One region of the Kosakonia sp. MUSA4 genome, then DNA from elsewhere that is predicted to be linked to it. Evidence: riboswitches for the same ligand, from Rfam matches in the RefSeq annotation. Region 1 holds a riboswitch; the other holds the start of a gene.
What was found. A riboswitch is a leader RNA that binds a small molecule or an ion and turns the genes downstream of it on or off. The one in region 1 is predicted to bind cobalamin.
Positions count from the first base shown of each region.

Region 1 (7,409 bases):
ACATCCGGTTCTTCACTGATGCCGCAAAAGAAAAACCCGGATGCGCTGGAGCTGATCCGGGGTAAATGCGGCCGTGTGCAGGGCGCGCTGACCGGCATGATGATGACGCTGAAAGGTCTGCCGCTGGCCTACAACAAAGATATGCAGGAAGATAAAGAAGGGCTGTTCGATGCGCTTGATACCTGGCTCGACTGCCTGCATATGGCGGCGCTGGTGCTGGACGGTATTCAGGTGAAACGTCCGCGCTGCCAGGAAGCGGCGCAGCAGGGTTATGCAAACGCCACCGAACTGGCCGATTACCTTGTCGCTAAAGGCGTGCCGTTCCGCGAGGCGCACCATATTGTTGGTGAAGCCGTGGTAGAAGCGATTCGCCAGGCGAAGCCGCTGGAGGCGTTGGCGCTTACCGATCTGCAAAAATTCAGTACGGTGATTGGCGACGATGTTTATCCTGTGCTGTCGCTGCAATCTTGCCTGGATAAACGCGCGGCGAAAGGCGGCGTATCGCCGCTTCAGGTGGCGCAGGCTATCGCCGATGCGAAAGCGCGTCTGGTGTAACCCGCAAGAAAACGCAATACCGGGCCTGGCACTTCGCCGGGCTTTTTTACGCAAAAAAAAGCGGACACTCAGGTCCGCTAAACGTTCACGTTGGCTTTAGTTGTTCAGAAAGAAACAAAGGGTAATCGTCTCATCACGGGGTAAGTGAGGCTCCGCTTCGCTTCTGTTGCTTATTATTCAACAGAATGCTTGATAGGGATAATCGTTCGTTGCTATGCTATCTATCGCCATGAACTATCGTGGCGACGGAGGATGAATAATGAATATTCGTGATCTTGAATACCTGGTGGCGTTAGCCGAACACCGCCATTTTCGCCGGGCAGCCGACTCCTGCCACGTCAGCCAGCCAACGCTGAGCGGGCAGATTCGTAAGCTGGAAGATGAACTGGGCGTGATGCTGCTGGAACGTACCAGCCGCAAAGTGCTGTTCACCCAGGCGGGTTTGTTGCTGGTGGATCAGGCGCGCACGGTGTTGCGCGAGGTCAAAGTGCTGAAGGAAATGGCAAGCCAGCAGGGGGAAACCATGTCCGGCCCGCTGCATATCGGCTTGATCCCAACCGTTGGACCTTATCTGTTGCCGCAAATTATTCCGCTACTGCATCAAACGTTCCCGAAACTGGAAATGTATCTGCATGAAGCGCAGACGCATCAGTTGCTGGCGCAACTGGACAGCGGCAAGCTCGACTGCGCGATTCTGGCGCTGGTGAAAGAGAGCGAAGCCTTTATTGAAGTGCCGCTGTTTGATGAACCGATGCTGCTGGCGATTTATGAAGATCATCCATGGGCGAACCGCGAGTGCGTGCCGATGGGCGATTTGGCTGGTGAAAAGTTGCTGATGCTGGAAGATGGCCACTGCCTGCGCGATCAGGCGATGGGTTTCTGCTTTGAAGCCGGGGCAGACGAAGATACGCACTTCCGTGCGACCAGCCTGGAAACGCTGCGCAACATGGTGGCGGCAGGGAGTGGCATCACATTACTGCCCGCGCTGGCTGTGCCGCGTGAGCGTAAACGTGATGGCGTGGTTTATCTGCCGTGCATTAAGCCGGAACCGAAACGCACTGTCGGCCTGGTTTATCGCCCGGGTTCACCGCTGCGCAGCCGCTATGAGCAGCTGGCAGAGGCCATCCGCGGTGCAATGGATGGCCATTTCGATAGCGCGTTAAAACAGGCGGTTTAAACCATTTAGCGCGGCAACCCGATAGGCTTCCGCCATTGTCGGGTAGTTAAAGGTGGTATTAACGAAGTACTCAATCGTGTTACCGCCACCTTTCTGCTCCATAATCGCCTGGCCGATATGAATAATTTCGGCCGCGCGCTCGCCAAAGCAGTGGATCCCCAAAATTTCTTTCGTTTCGCGGTGGAACAAGATCTTCAGGGTGCCGACATTCATACCGACAATTTGCGCCCGCGCCAGGTGTTTAAACTGTGCGCGGCCCACTTCGTACGGTACTTTCATCGCGGTCAGCTGTTGCTCGGTTTTACCGACAGAGCTGATTTCCGGAATGGTGTAGATGCCGGTCGGGATATCTTCAATCAGGTGCGCTGTCGCTTCGCCTTTAATCATCGCCTGCGCGGCGATACGCCCCTGATCGTAAGCCGCTGACGCCAGGCTTGGGTAGCCAATCACATCGCCCACCGCATAAACGTGCGGCAGCGCGGTCTGGTACATACTGTTGACCTTCAACTGCCCGCGACCATCGGCTTCCAGACCAATGTTACCCAGCTTCAGGCTGTCGGTATTACCCGTACGGCCGTTAGCATAGAGCAGACAATCGGCTTTCAGTTTCTTGCCCGATTTGAGGTGCATGATGACGCCGTCTTCCAGCGGCTCGATACGCTCGTACTCTTCGTTGTGACGGATAACAACACCGCTGTTCCAGAAGTGGTACGAGAGCGAATCTGACATCTCCTGATCGAGAAACGCCAGCAGACGATCGCGGGTGTTGATTAGATCGACTTTGACGTTCATTCCCCGGAAGATCGACGCATATTCGCAGCCGATCACCCCGGCACCGTAGATAATGACATGGCGGGGTTCATGGTGCATATCGAGGATTGAATCGCTGTCATAGACGCGCGGATGGGTAAAATCCACATCGGCCGGATGGTAGGGGCGCGAGCCGCAGGCGATAACAAACTTCTCTGCGGTGATCGTTTCTACCGTGCCGTCGTGGCACTCCAGCGCCATCGTGTGGTCATCAATAAAATGGGCGTTGCCTTCAAGAATTTCACAGCGGTTACGCTCATAAAAGCCCTGACGCATGTGGGTTTGCTGATTAATCACGCTCTCTGCGTGGTTCAGGATATCCGCAAAAGAGGAGCGGAGGAGGCGGGTATGGTCGCTGTAGAGAGGGTTTTGGTTGAACTCGATAATGCGGCTAACGGCATGGCGCAACGCTTTCGACGGGATGGTTCCCCAGTGCGTGCAGCCGCCGCCGACGTTATGGTAACGCTCAACAACCGCGACCCGTGCTCCTTGTTTAACCAGACCCATAGCTGCGCCTTCGCCGCCTGGGCCGGAGCCTATTACAATTGCATCATAATCGTAGGAATGTGGCATGGTTAGGCTTACCTGTTCTTATACATAAAAGCAACATAAGACTAACATCAAAGCGGCAATCCCCCAATTATCGTTGTGCTATTTTCATGCAAAAAAGAAGAAACGACGTGTAAATAATCGGTCACAATCCAGTACGATCAGATCGGATTTTTCTCTGGTATATTGCCAGAAAGCCCCAGGAAGGATTCAAACATAGTGATGGGTGTAAGAGCGCAACAAAAAGAGAGAACCCGGCGTTCGCTGGTGGAAGCGGCATTTAGCCAATTGAGCGCTGAGCGGAGTTTTGCCAGCCTGAGCCTGCGGGAAGTTGCCCGCGAGGCAGGTATCGCGCCGACGTCTTTTTACCGGCATTTTCGTGATGTTGATGAGCTCGGCCTGACCATGGTGGACGAAAGCGGGTTGATGCTGCGCCAGTTGATGCGCCAGGCGCGCCAGCGTATTGCCAAAGGCGGCAGCGTGATCCGCACCTCGGTTTCCACCTTTATGGAATTTATTGGCAATAATCCCAATGCGTTTCAGCTACTGCTGCGTGAGCGTTCCGGAACGTCAGCCGCTTTCCGCGCGGCGGTTGCGCGAGAAATTCAGCACTTTATCGCGGAACTTGCCGACTATCTCGAACTCGAAAACCATATGCCGCGCGCCTTTACCGAGGCGCAAGCCGAGGCGATGGTAACGATCGTTTTCAACGCCGGCGCAGAGGCGCTGGATGTGAGCGCCGAACAACGTCGGCAGTTAGAAGAGCGGCTGGTACTACAATTGCGGATGATTTCAAAAGGCGCCTATTACTGGTATCGCCGCGAGCAGGAAAAACTGGCGCATCAACCGACGAGTGAAGCAAAGGATGAGTAATGAAACAGTCAGGTCAAGATAAAGGTACGTTGCTGCTGGCGCTGGTTGCTGGCTTATCGATTAACGGCGCATTTTCCGCTGTGTTCAGTTCGGTGGTTCCCTTTTCTCTGTTTCCGGTTATCTCGCTGGTGCTGACGGTCTATTGCCTGCATCAGCGTTACCAGAATCGCACCATGCCCGTTGGCCTGCCGGGCCTTGCCGCCGCCTGCTTTATTCTCGGCGTGCTGCTGTACAGTACGGTTGTTCGTGCTGAATACCCGGTGATCGGCTCCAACTTCCTGCCGGCCGTGCTGTCAGTGGTGCTGGTCTTCTGGATTGGTTTTCGCCTGCGCAGCCGTAACCGCAAACACGAGGCATCGGAGTGATTTTTCCCTCTCCTTTACGGGAGAGGGATGAGAGATTTTACTTTCTGGTCAACAGAACGCCGCACTCCATATGGTGCGTGTAAGGGAACTGATCAAATAGAGCCAGACGCGACACGTTGTGCGTCTGGTTTAATGTTTCGAGGTTCTTGCACAGCGTTTCCGGGTTGCAGGAGATGTACAGAATGCGCGGATAGGCCTGCACCATTTTTTCAGTTTCCGCATCCAGCCCGCTGCGCGGCGGATCGACGAAGATCGTTTCGCACTGGTAGCTTTTCAGATCGATCCCCTGCAAGCGGTTAAAGGCACGCACGCCATTCATCGCCTGCGTGAATTCCTCCGCAGACATACGAATGATTTGTACATTATCAATATGGTTGGCGGCGATGTTGTACTGCGCAGCGGCGACAGAAGGCTTGGCGATTTCCGTGGCCAGCACGCGGTTGAAATTGCGCGCCAGCGCCAGCGAGAAGTTGCCGTTACCACAATACAGCTCCAGCAAATCGCCGCTGGCATCGCGGGTGACATCCTGCGCCCATTCCAGCATCTGAATATTCATTGCCGCGTTAGGTTGGGTAAAACTGTTTTCCACCTGGCGGTAGATCATCTCTCTGCCACCAACCGGCAGGCGTTCATCGACATAATCCTGATCGAGCTCGATTTTGGTTTTTGTGGCGCGGCCAATCAGTTGCACATTCAGGTTTTGCGCCCGCAGTGCATCGCGCAACTGGGTGGCGGCTTCATGCCACTCGTTATCCAGCTTTTTGTGATACAGCAGCGTCACAATCGCCTGATTGCTCATGGTGCTCAGGTAGTCGATCTGGAACAGCTTGTGGCGCAGCGTGTGGTTGCCGCGCACGGCATCAATCATTACCTTCATTAATACGTTAATCAGCTCGCTGGCCGCCGGGAAGCTGTCGACGCGGATACGCGATTTTGTCTGCTGATCGAAGATGATGTGGTAGAGATCGTCCCCGTCATGCCAAATCCGGAACTCGGCGCGCATGCGGTAATGGCTGACCGGCGAGCGGAACACCTCCGGAAGCGGCGCGGAAAATGGCGTCATCAACGATTGCAGACGCACGACTTTTTCGGCCAGTTGGGCTTCGTATTGTTCTGTCGGCAGGTGTTCGGGGGTCATGATGCTTCCTGAGAGATTAAGAATAACGCGGCGATTGTAGGGATTGCTCACCGGATGTCCAGCGCTCGATGTTTTTGAAATACTCACTTAGCAGTCTGGACATCCATATGTAACAGAATGTAGCATCCGTGTTCCGGTCCTGTGAGTTAAAAGGGAATCCAGTGTGAATCTGGGGCTGACGCGCAGCGGTAAGGATTAAGGTGAGACAGCAGACACTGCCAGTGGTGGGAAGTCCTGTCTTGTTGTACCTCCAAGCCCGAAGACCTGCCGGAATACGTCGCATCTGGTGACATCATCGCGTGCTATTGATGGAACCTGCGGCATCCTTTTTATTTTGTGGATGCTCTCACAATGATTAAAAAAGCTTCGCTGCTGACGGCGCTCTCCGTCACGGCATTTTCCGGCTGGGCGCAGGATAGCAGCTCAGACAATTTGGTGGTGACAGCAAATCGTTTTCAACAATCGGCTAAAACCGTGCTGGCACCGACCGAGGTGGTGACGCGCGAGGATATCGATCGCTGGCAATCCCGTTCACTCATCGATGTGCTGCGCCGTTTACCGGGCGTGGATATCGCGCAAAACGGTGGGCTGGGACAAACAGCGTCCGTTTATGTTCGCGGTACGGAAGCAAAACATCTGCTGCTGCTGATTGATGGCGTACCGGTGGCGCGTTCAGGGATTTCGAACGATCCCGAACTCAATCAAATCCCGCTTTCGCTGGTGCAGCGCGTTGAGTATATTCGCGGGCCGCGCTCTGCGGTTTATGGCTCCGGCGCGATTGGCGGCGTGGTCAACGTCATTACGATGACGGATAGCGAGAAATCCCAGGTCAACGCCAGCATGGGCTCGAAAGGTTATCAAACCTATGACGGCACTTTGCGTCAGCGTTTTGGCGATACGATGGTGACCGCCGCAGGTTCTTATACCAGTACGCGCGGATTCAACGTGCAGCCGGATTCGACATGGGATCATGATGCAGATCGCGATGGCTACCGCAATAAAACGTTCTGGGGCAGCTTACAGCATAAGTTCGATGACCATTTTGACGGTTTCTTCCGTGGCTACAACTTCAGCAATAATGTGGATTACGATCTGGGCAGTGCGCCGTTTTCGCCAGAGTACAGCGCGGATGAGCGCCAGTTGTATGTTCAGGGCTGGGATACCGGGCTGAATTTCAACCAGGGGATCTACTCCTCGCAACTGCTTGCCAGCTATCAAAAAAGCAAAGACTACAACTACAGCAGCATCTACGGCCGTTATAACGATGGCACTACGCTGGATGATATGGAGCAGCGTTACATTCAGTGGGGTAATAATATCGCGGTGGGTAAAGGCTCGCTGGGCGCAGGTGTCGACTGGAAGCAGGAGCGTCTGGTTTCATCTAATCAAAGCACGAGCGACAGCTACGATCGCGATAATACCGGCCTCTACCTGAACGGGATGCAGCAGTTTGGCGATGTCACGCTGGAGGCTTCCGGGCGCGAAGATAAAGATGATGCGTTCGGCTGGCACGGTACCTGGCAAACGGCTGCTGGCTGGGAGTTCGTGGAGAACTACCGCCTGACGCTCTCCTACGGCACGAGTTTTCTCGCGCCTTCGCTTGGCCAGCAGTACGGCGCGAAGCGCTTTGGCATTGCTTCCAACCCGGATCTGAAACCAGAAGAGTCAAAACAGTGGGAAGCGGGTGTGGAAGGATTAACCGGCCCGGTCGACTGGCGTCTGTCCGCGTACCGTTATGAGATCGATAATCTGATCACCTATAGCGATACGGCTTACTACAACATTAACGCTGCAACCATTAAAGGCGTTGAGTGGACAGGAAGCGTCGATACCGGCATCTTCTCGCATCGTGTGACCTTGCAGTACATCGATCCGCGTGATGACGAAACGAACGAAGTGCTGCCGCGCCGCTCAAAACGCCAGGCCAAGTACCAGCTCGACT
Region 1 covers NZ_CP025697.1:5,593,066-5,600,474, forward strand. The annotation lists gene argH (argininosuccinate lyase) at 1-555, shown strand, start outside; gene oxyR (DNA-binding transcriptional regulator OxyR) at 815-1,732, shown strand; gene sthA (Si-specific NAD(P)(+) transhydrogenase) at 1,715-3,115, opposite strand; gene fabR (HTH-type transcriptional repressor FabR) at 3,311-3,964, shown strand; gene C0557_RS26630 (YijD family membrane protein) at 3,964-4,329, shown strand; gene trmA (tRNA (uridine(54)-C5)-methyltransferase TrmA) at 4,367-5,467, opposite strand; cobalamin riboswitch at 5,585-5,754, shown strand; gene btuB (TonB-dependent vitamin B12 receptor BtuB) at 5,819-7,409, shown strand, end outside.

Region 2 (7,409 bases), 2.2 Mb from region 1:
TTGCTGCTTCTTTGCTGGCGATTTGCGTACATAACGCCCAGGCCGACGACTTACCTTTTGCCCCACAGCCTCCAGCTATTCAGGCTGGCTCCTGGGTATTGATGGATTACACCACCGGGCAAATCTTAACTGCGGGCAACGAGCATCAGCAGCGTAATCCGGCGAGTTTGACCAAACTGATGACCGGCTATGTGGTGGATCGGGCGATCGACAGCCATCGTATCAGCGCGGATGATGTGGTAACTGTAGGGAAGGATGCGTGGGCGAAAGGCAACCCGGTTTTTGACGGTTCATCGCTGATGTTCCTGAAGCCCGGCGATCGCCTGACCGTGCGCGATTTGAGCCGCGGTCTGATTGTCGATTCGGGTAACGATGCCTGCGTGGCGCTGGCCGATCATGTTGCGGGCGGCCAGCCGCAGTTTGTCGCCATGATGAATGATTATGTGCAGAAGCTGAATCTGCGCGACACCCACTTCGAAACTGTCCACGGGCTGGATGCGCCAGGGCAGCACAGTTCGGCCTACGATCTGGCGGTACTGTCCCGCGCCATCATTCACGGCGAGCCGGATTTCTACCATATGTATAGCGAAAAAAGCCTGACGTGGAACGGTATCACCCAGCAAAACCGTAACGGGTTATTGTGGGATAAAACCCTCAATGTCGATGGGCTGAAAACTGGTCACACTTCAGGTGCAGGCTTCAACCTGATTGCCTCCAGCGTTGACGGTCAGCGCCGCCTGATTGCGGTGATTATGGGCGCAGACAGCCCGAAAGGCCGTGAAGATCAGGCGCGCAAATTACTGCACTGGGGACAACAAAACTTCGATACCGTCGAAATTTTGCGTAACGGCAAAAAAGTCGGCAGCGAGCGCGTGTGGTACGGCGATAAAGAGCAGATTGCGGTGGGTACGGACCAGGATTACTGGCTGGTGCTACCAAAAGCAGAAGTGCAGAACGTCAAAGCGAAGTATGTGCTGAGCAGTAAAGAGCTAAATGCGCCGCTGGCTGCACATCAGCAGGTGGGGGAGATCCAACTCTACGATCGCGACCAGCTGATCGCTCACTGGCCGCTGGTCACGCTGGAAAGTGTCGGCAAAGGCGGCGTGTTCTCGCGTCTGAGCGACTGGCTGCATCATAAAGGTTAACGCGTGTGCGGGCAGAGTGGCGGTGATGCGAGTCTGCTCGCATAATTGATGACTCCGACATGCCAGGCGATCGTCGGAACGCTATACTGTATAAACACACAGTAACGCTAAGGGAGTCAACATGAGCTACAACGTGAAGCAACTGGAAAAACGTCGTATCGCCGGGTTCCATCTGGTCGGGCCCTGGGATGTGACGGTGAAGCAGGGTTTTAAACAGCTAATGATGTGGGTCGACAGCAATAAGATCGCACCGCTGGAGTGGGTGTGCGCCTATTACGATAACCCTGACGAAGTGCCGCCGGAAAAGCTGCGCGCTGACGTTGCTATCACCGTCGATGCTGGCTTTCAAATCCCGGCAAATAGCGAAGGAGTGATTCTCACCGACATTCCCGGCGGCCAGTACGCCGTGGCGCAGGCGCGGGTGTACAACGAAGAGTTCGAAGCGTGCTGGGATCTCTTCTTTGATGAACTGCTTAGCGATCAATCCGTGCAAATTGCTGCGGGTCCCTGCTTTGAAGTCTACCTGAACGATGCGCAGCAGGATGGTTACTGGGAAATCGACATGCATATCCCGGTTGAGTCGAAAAATCTGTAAGCGATAAAATAACCGGAAGAGGCAACAGGAAGCGCTGTCGCCTCTTTTTTTATCGCAGAGGGTGCTATCTGAGTCCGAAAAATCCTACAATTGCGCCTTTGTCGGTTCAATCGGGAGAAGCGACTGTGCGTCGCGACAAATCACTCAGTCCTTTCGAAATTCGTCTTTACCGCCATTATCGTGTCGTACACGGTGTGCGTATCGCGCTGGCTTTTATTCTGACCTTTTTGCTGATCCGTCTGCTGGAGGTACCAGAGGGAACCTGGCCACTGATCACGCTGGTGGTGTTGATGGGGCCGATCTCCTTTTGGGGAAACGTGGTTCCGCGCGCATTTGAACGCATTGGCGGCACAATTTTGGGTGCGGCGCTGGGTCTGGTGGCATTAAAACTAGAGCTTCTCTCGCTGCCCGTGATGCTGCTGTGGTGCGCGGTGGCGATGTTTCTCTGTGGCTGGCTGGCGCTGGGCAAAAAGCCTTACCAGGCGCTGCTCATTGGCATTACGCTATCGGTGGTGGTTGGCGCGCCGCCAGGTGATATGCATACCGCGCTGTGGCGCAGCGGCGATGTGATTATCGGTTCACTGCTGGCGATGCTGTTTACCGGCATCTGGCCGCAGCGGGCATTTTTGCACTGGCGTATTCAGATGGCCAACTACGTTACCGCCTTCAACCGCGTTTATCAGGCGGGTTTCTCCCGTAACCTGGTTGAACGGCCGCGGCTGGAAAAACATCTGCAAAAAATCCTCAACGACGTGGTGAAGATGCGCGGACTGATCACGCCCGCCTGCAAAGAGACGCATCTGCAAAAGGCGATTTTCGAAGCCATCCAGACCGTCAGCCGCAATATGGTCTGCATGCTGGAGCTGCAAATCAATGCTCACTGGAGCTCACGTACCAGCCATTTTGTGATGATCAACGCACGTACGCTGCAGGATACGCAGCAGATGACTCAGCAAACGCTGCTGACCATTGCGCATGCGCTGTATGAAGGCAACCCGCAGCCGATTCTGGCCAATACTGAAAAGCTCAGTGAGATTGTGGCGGAATTGCGCCAGTTGAGCCGTGAGCATAAAGGCGATGCGCTGGCTGAAACCTCGATTCACGGTTACGTTTGGCTAAGCATGGAGCTGGCCCGCCAACTGGAACTGCTGTCACATTTGATCTGCCGGGCGTTGCGCAAATAACGGCCAGATAACCCGATGCCGTTGTTGGGTTGTTTCGATTCAGCTACATTTGCGGTTATGATAGCCGACAGGAAAAACCATTGTCTTATGCGACCACATTGGGTAGGTTTGCCTCTAAGGTGGTTGCTTTAACGAATCCGAGTCTCACATTATCAGGGGTGTAAAAATGGAAACAAGTAAGCCTTCATTCCAGGATGTTCTGGAGTTTGTGCGTCTGTTCCGCCGCAAAAATAAATTGCAGCGTGAAATCCAGGACGTGGAGAAGAAGATCCGTGATAACCAGAAGCGCGTGCTGCTGCTGGACAACCTGAGCGACTACATTAAACCGGGTATGAGCGTAGAAGCGATCCAGGGCATTATCGCCAGCATGAAGACCGACTACGAAGATCGCGTGGATGATTACATCATCAAAAATGCTGAACTGTCGAAAGAGCGCCGCGAAATCTCCAAAAAACTCAAAACCATGGGCGAACTGAAGCCGATTGAGCCAAAAGTGGAATAACGCCTCCAGCGAGCGGTGAGAGGTGCGCCTCTCACCCTTCCAGCACGCCTCCTGCCACCATTTTCAGCAGATAGTTTTGCGGCCAGTGCGCCGTCAACCCGGTCTCTTTCAATTCCCGACGAATGCTTTCCACATCATGGCGCTGGCTATTAAGCAGTAGCCCGACCACACTTCCGCTGTGAGCAACATTCAGTCCATACAGATCGCAACGCTCCACCAGCTCGAGCAGGGTGGGAAACGCCGGTTTTGGCAGCAGCGCCTGGCTGGCAATCGCGCTTAACGTCGCAGCTTCTCCCAGCCGCGCGGCATCATTTTCCACGCAGGCCTGCTGCAACAGGCGCCATGCATTATCCAGCGTAGGGGCATTTTCCAGCAGTGCCCGCTGGCGTGGCAGACGATGATAAGCGGCAGTGGTCAGGGTTAGCGGGCTTTCAAGCAGCAGCACGTCACACTCCGGCAAACTGCCGCAGGTAATCTGCGTTTCAGCGCTATTGTGATCGAACAGGGTCAGGCGCGAAAAGATCGTGCTGTCGGTCGGCTCCAGCGCCACGCACAGTTGCGCCAGCGTTTTCTCATCCAGCGGTTGCTCAAGATGACGGGCCGTTGCCACGGCGGCGGCGGCAATATCCGCGGTGCTGCTGGCCATGCCTTTGGCCAGGGGAATGGTAGAGTGACACTCGATGCGCAATGTGTGCGCCAGCGTGGCAGGTAGCTGCCAGTGCGCCAGGAGCTGGTTAACCATACGACGCACCAGCGGCCGTTCATCCACCCGAGGTTTGCCGTGGGTGACTTCGACACTGCTGTACCAGTCCACCGGACAGGAGACCAGCTTTTCACCTCCCAGGATCCAGCCCTGGATTATTTCACCGCACGATGCGGGACAGTGCGCCAACGCCACGCTGTAACTCCCTTCACAATCAAAGCCCGGATAGTGTCACTTCGACCCGGCGAACGCCAGAATTTCGCGCAATTTAGATTTCTCGCAGACCCGCTATTTCTGCAATGTTTTTCGCCAGACCTGTCAACTGACGCCGCAGGCATTTCGTCTGCAAAATAATGCAAATATTGCGGGCGATTAAATTACCGTTAGCAATATTTTGTTATTCCGGATGCGCTTGAGAACTCTCTGATGCCTTAATATGCCGGGAGTTGATGAAAAGGGTGAGCAATAAATTGTCATAGCGCAACAAATTATTATTTGCTCAAAGATAAACTGAACCCGTTTTTATTTCCCTGCTGCGATATAGTTCGTACAGGGAAAAATCAGGGTGATAATGACGCGCCGTGATTAAAAATCTATCAGGTTTGCCGCAAATGTATTTTGCGGCTGGGAAGGGGGTGTAAATCCCCCGCAGCCCCCGCTGCTGTAATGCTGACGACCCCGTAATCGCCACTGATCGTAAGATCGGGAAGGACGGGCGAGGATGACGCTAAGCCAGAAGACCGGCCTGATGGACATTATCAACAACTTCGGTGGGAAGTGGGTTGCTCAGTCGCGTACGGTCGAAAGACCGGGTCAACTCGCGTCCTGGCTCCGTTCTTCCTGCCCGCTACGGGGTTACAGGAATGTCAGACAGACGCAGCGCCTTTATCCTTGCCGGAACCGGCAGCGGCTGTGGGAAAACCACCGTCACGCTCGGGCTGCTCACTGTGCTGCAACGTCGCGGTTTACGCGTGCAACCCTTCAAAGTCGGGCCGGACTACCTCGACACCGCCTGGCACAGCGCCGTTACCGGCGTGGCTTCCCGTAATCTCGACAGCTTTATGCTGCCGACGCCTGTGTTAAATGCGCTGTTTCGCCAACATTTCACCGCCGCCGATGTCGCCGTTATTGAGGGCGTGATGGGGCTTTACGATGGCTACGGCACCGACCCCAATTATTGCAGCAGCGCGGCGCTGGCAAAACAGCTTGCGCTTCCGGTGATCCTGCTGGTTGATGGCAAAGCGGTATCCACCTCAATTGCCGCCACGGTGATGGGGTTTCAGCGCTTTGACCCGCAGTTGCGCATTGCCGGAGCGATCGTCAACCGGGTAAACAGCGACAGCCATTTTCAACTGCTGAAACACGCCATTGAGTATTACTGCGACTTGCCGGTGCTGGGATATGTTCCCGTTGCTCCCGGCGTGGCGCTGCCGGAACGTCATCTTGGTCTGGTCACTGCCCGCGAGTCGGTCGTTAACGCACAGCCATGGCAGGCGTTTGCCGCGCGCCTGGAACAGACCCTCGATATTGACCGCTTACTCGCCCTGAGCCAGGTCACCGCGCTGCCGCAGGGGGCGCTTCCTGCCATGCCCGCGCCAGAGGCGGGCGCAGGGCTGGAGCTGGCGCTGGCCGACGACGAAGCCTTCAACTTTTACTATGCCGATAATCTGCAACTGCTTGAACATGCCGGTGTGCGCATCGTGCGTTTTAGCCCGCTGCATGACCATGAGTTGCCCACATGCCAGATGCTGTGGCTGGGCGGCGGTTATCCGGAGCTGCACGCGCGCACGCTGTCGGCAAACCAGCCGATGCGCGATGCCATTCTCGCCGCGCACCGGCGTGGCGTGGCGATCTATGCCGAGTGCGGCGGCCTGATGTATCTCGGCGATACGCTGGTGGATGCCGCAGGCGATGAGTGGCCGATGGTCGGCGCCATCCCCGGTCACAGCCGGATGGGCAGCAAGCTCACCCGCTTTGGTTACTGCGAAGCCCGCGCAACGCAGCAGACCTTACTTGCTGGCGAAGGGGAAACCCTGCGCGGCCACGAGTTTCACTATTCCGATTTCACCCCGCGCGTCGATGCCGTGCTGGCGTGCCATAAAACGCGCGATGGCGAAGTGCTGAAGCGCTGGCAGGGCGGCTGGCAGGTGGGCAACACTTTTGCCAGCTATTTACATCTGCATTTCGCCCAGCGTCCAGCGATGCTGGAGCACTGGTTTGCCGCCGCCAGGAGGGCGTCATGACGCTGCTGGCCTGGTGTGTCGCATTTCTGCTCGATCGCTTCCTTGGCGACCCGCCGCACTGGCCGCATCCGGTGCGTTGGATCGGCGCGCTGATTAACCTGGTGCAAAGCGCCGTCCGGCGAGTGTGCCGCAGCGATACCGCGCTGCGCATCGGCGGCGGCGTGATGTGGCTGCTGGTGGTGGGCATCACCTGGAGCGTTGCCTGGGGCGTGCTCGCACTGGCGCAGGCAATCCATCCGTGGTTCGGCTGGTGCGTGGAGGTGTGGATGATTTACACCCTGCTTGCCACGCGTTGTCTTGCGGATATGGCGCGGGAAGTGGAGCAGGCGCTGCGCTCCGGTTCGCTTGCTGAAAGCCGCGAAAAGCTGTCGTGGATTGTCGGTCGCGATACCGCGCAGCTCCAGCCGCCGCAAATCACCCGCGCGGTAGTTGAGACCGTCGCGGAAAACACCGTCGATGGCGTTATCGCGCCGCTGTTCTTTTTACTGCTCGGCGGCGCGCCGCTGGCAATGGCCTACAAAGCGGTCAATACCCTGGATTCGATGGTGGGCTACAAGCATGAAAAATACCGTGCGATCGGCATGGTCAGCGCGCGGCTGGATGATGTCGCCAACTTTATCCCGGCGCGTCTGAGCTGGCTGTTACTCAGCATGGCAGCATGGCTCGCAGGTAATGACGCGGGCAATGCGCTGCGTATCGGTTTTCGCGATCGGCGCAACCACAGCAGCCCCAACTGCGCCTGGCCTGAAGGCACCGTGGCCGGGGCGCTTGGCGTGCGGCTTGGCGGGCCAAATGACTACTTCGGCCAGCGGGTCGAAAAACCGTGGATTGGCGATGAGCTCCGCGCCATTACGCCGGATGACATTCCGCGCACTATTCGCATGATGTGGCTTGCCGCCATGCTGGCGCTGGCGCTGTTTGCGCTGATACACCTTGCCCTCGCGGGCGCATAAGGATGAAGACGATGGATTATTTGCAGCAACCGCAGGCTATTGAAGCCAAAAGTTTTGTCATTATCGGCGAGATTATCCAGCAAA
Region 2 covers NZ_CP025697.1:3,366,427-3,373,835, reverse strand. The annotation lists gene dacD (serine-type D-Ala-D-Ala carboxypeptidase DacD) at 1-1,145, shown strand, start outside; gene sbmC (DNA gyrase inhibitor SbmC) at 1,267-1,740, shown strand; gene C0557_RS15995 (FUSC family protein) at 1,866-2,924, shown strand; gene C0557_RS15990 (DUF496 family protein) at 3,091-3,426, shown strand; gene C0557_RS15985 (L-threonine kinase) at 3,458-4,324, opposite strand; cobalamin riboswitch at 4,711-4,893, shown strand; gene C0557_RS15980 (cobyrinate a,c-diamide synthase) at 4,993-6,372, shown strand; gene cbiB (adenosylcobinamide-phosphate synthase CbiB) at 6,369-7,325, shown strand; gene C0557_RS15970 (cobalt-precorrin-8 methylmutase) at 7,337-7,409, shown strand, end outside.
Region 2: it holds a riboswitch for cobalamin, as region 1 does, so the genes downstream of both, C0557_RS15980 (cobyrinate a,c-diamide synthase) here and btuB (TonB-dependent vitamin B12 receptor BtuB) in region 1, are expected to answer to the same signal.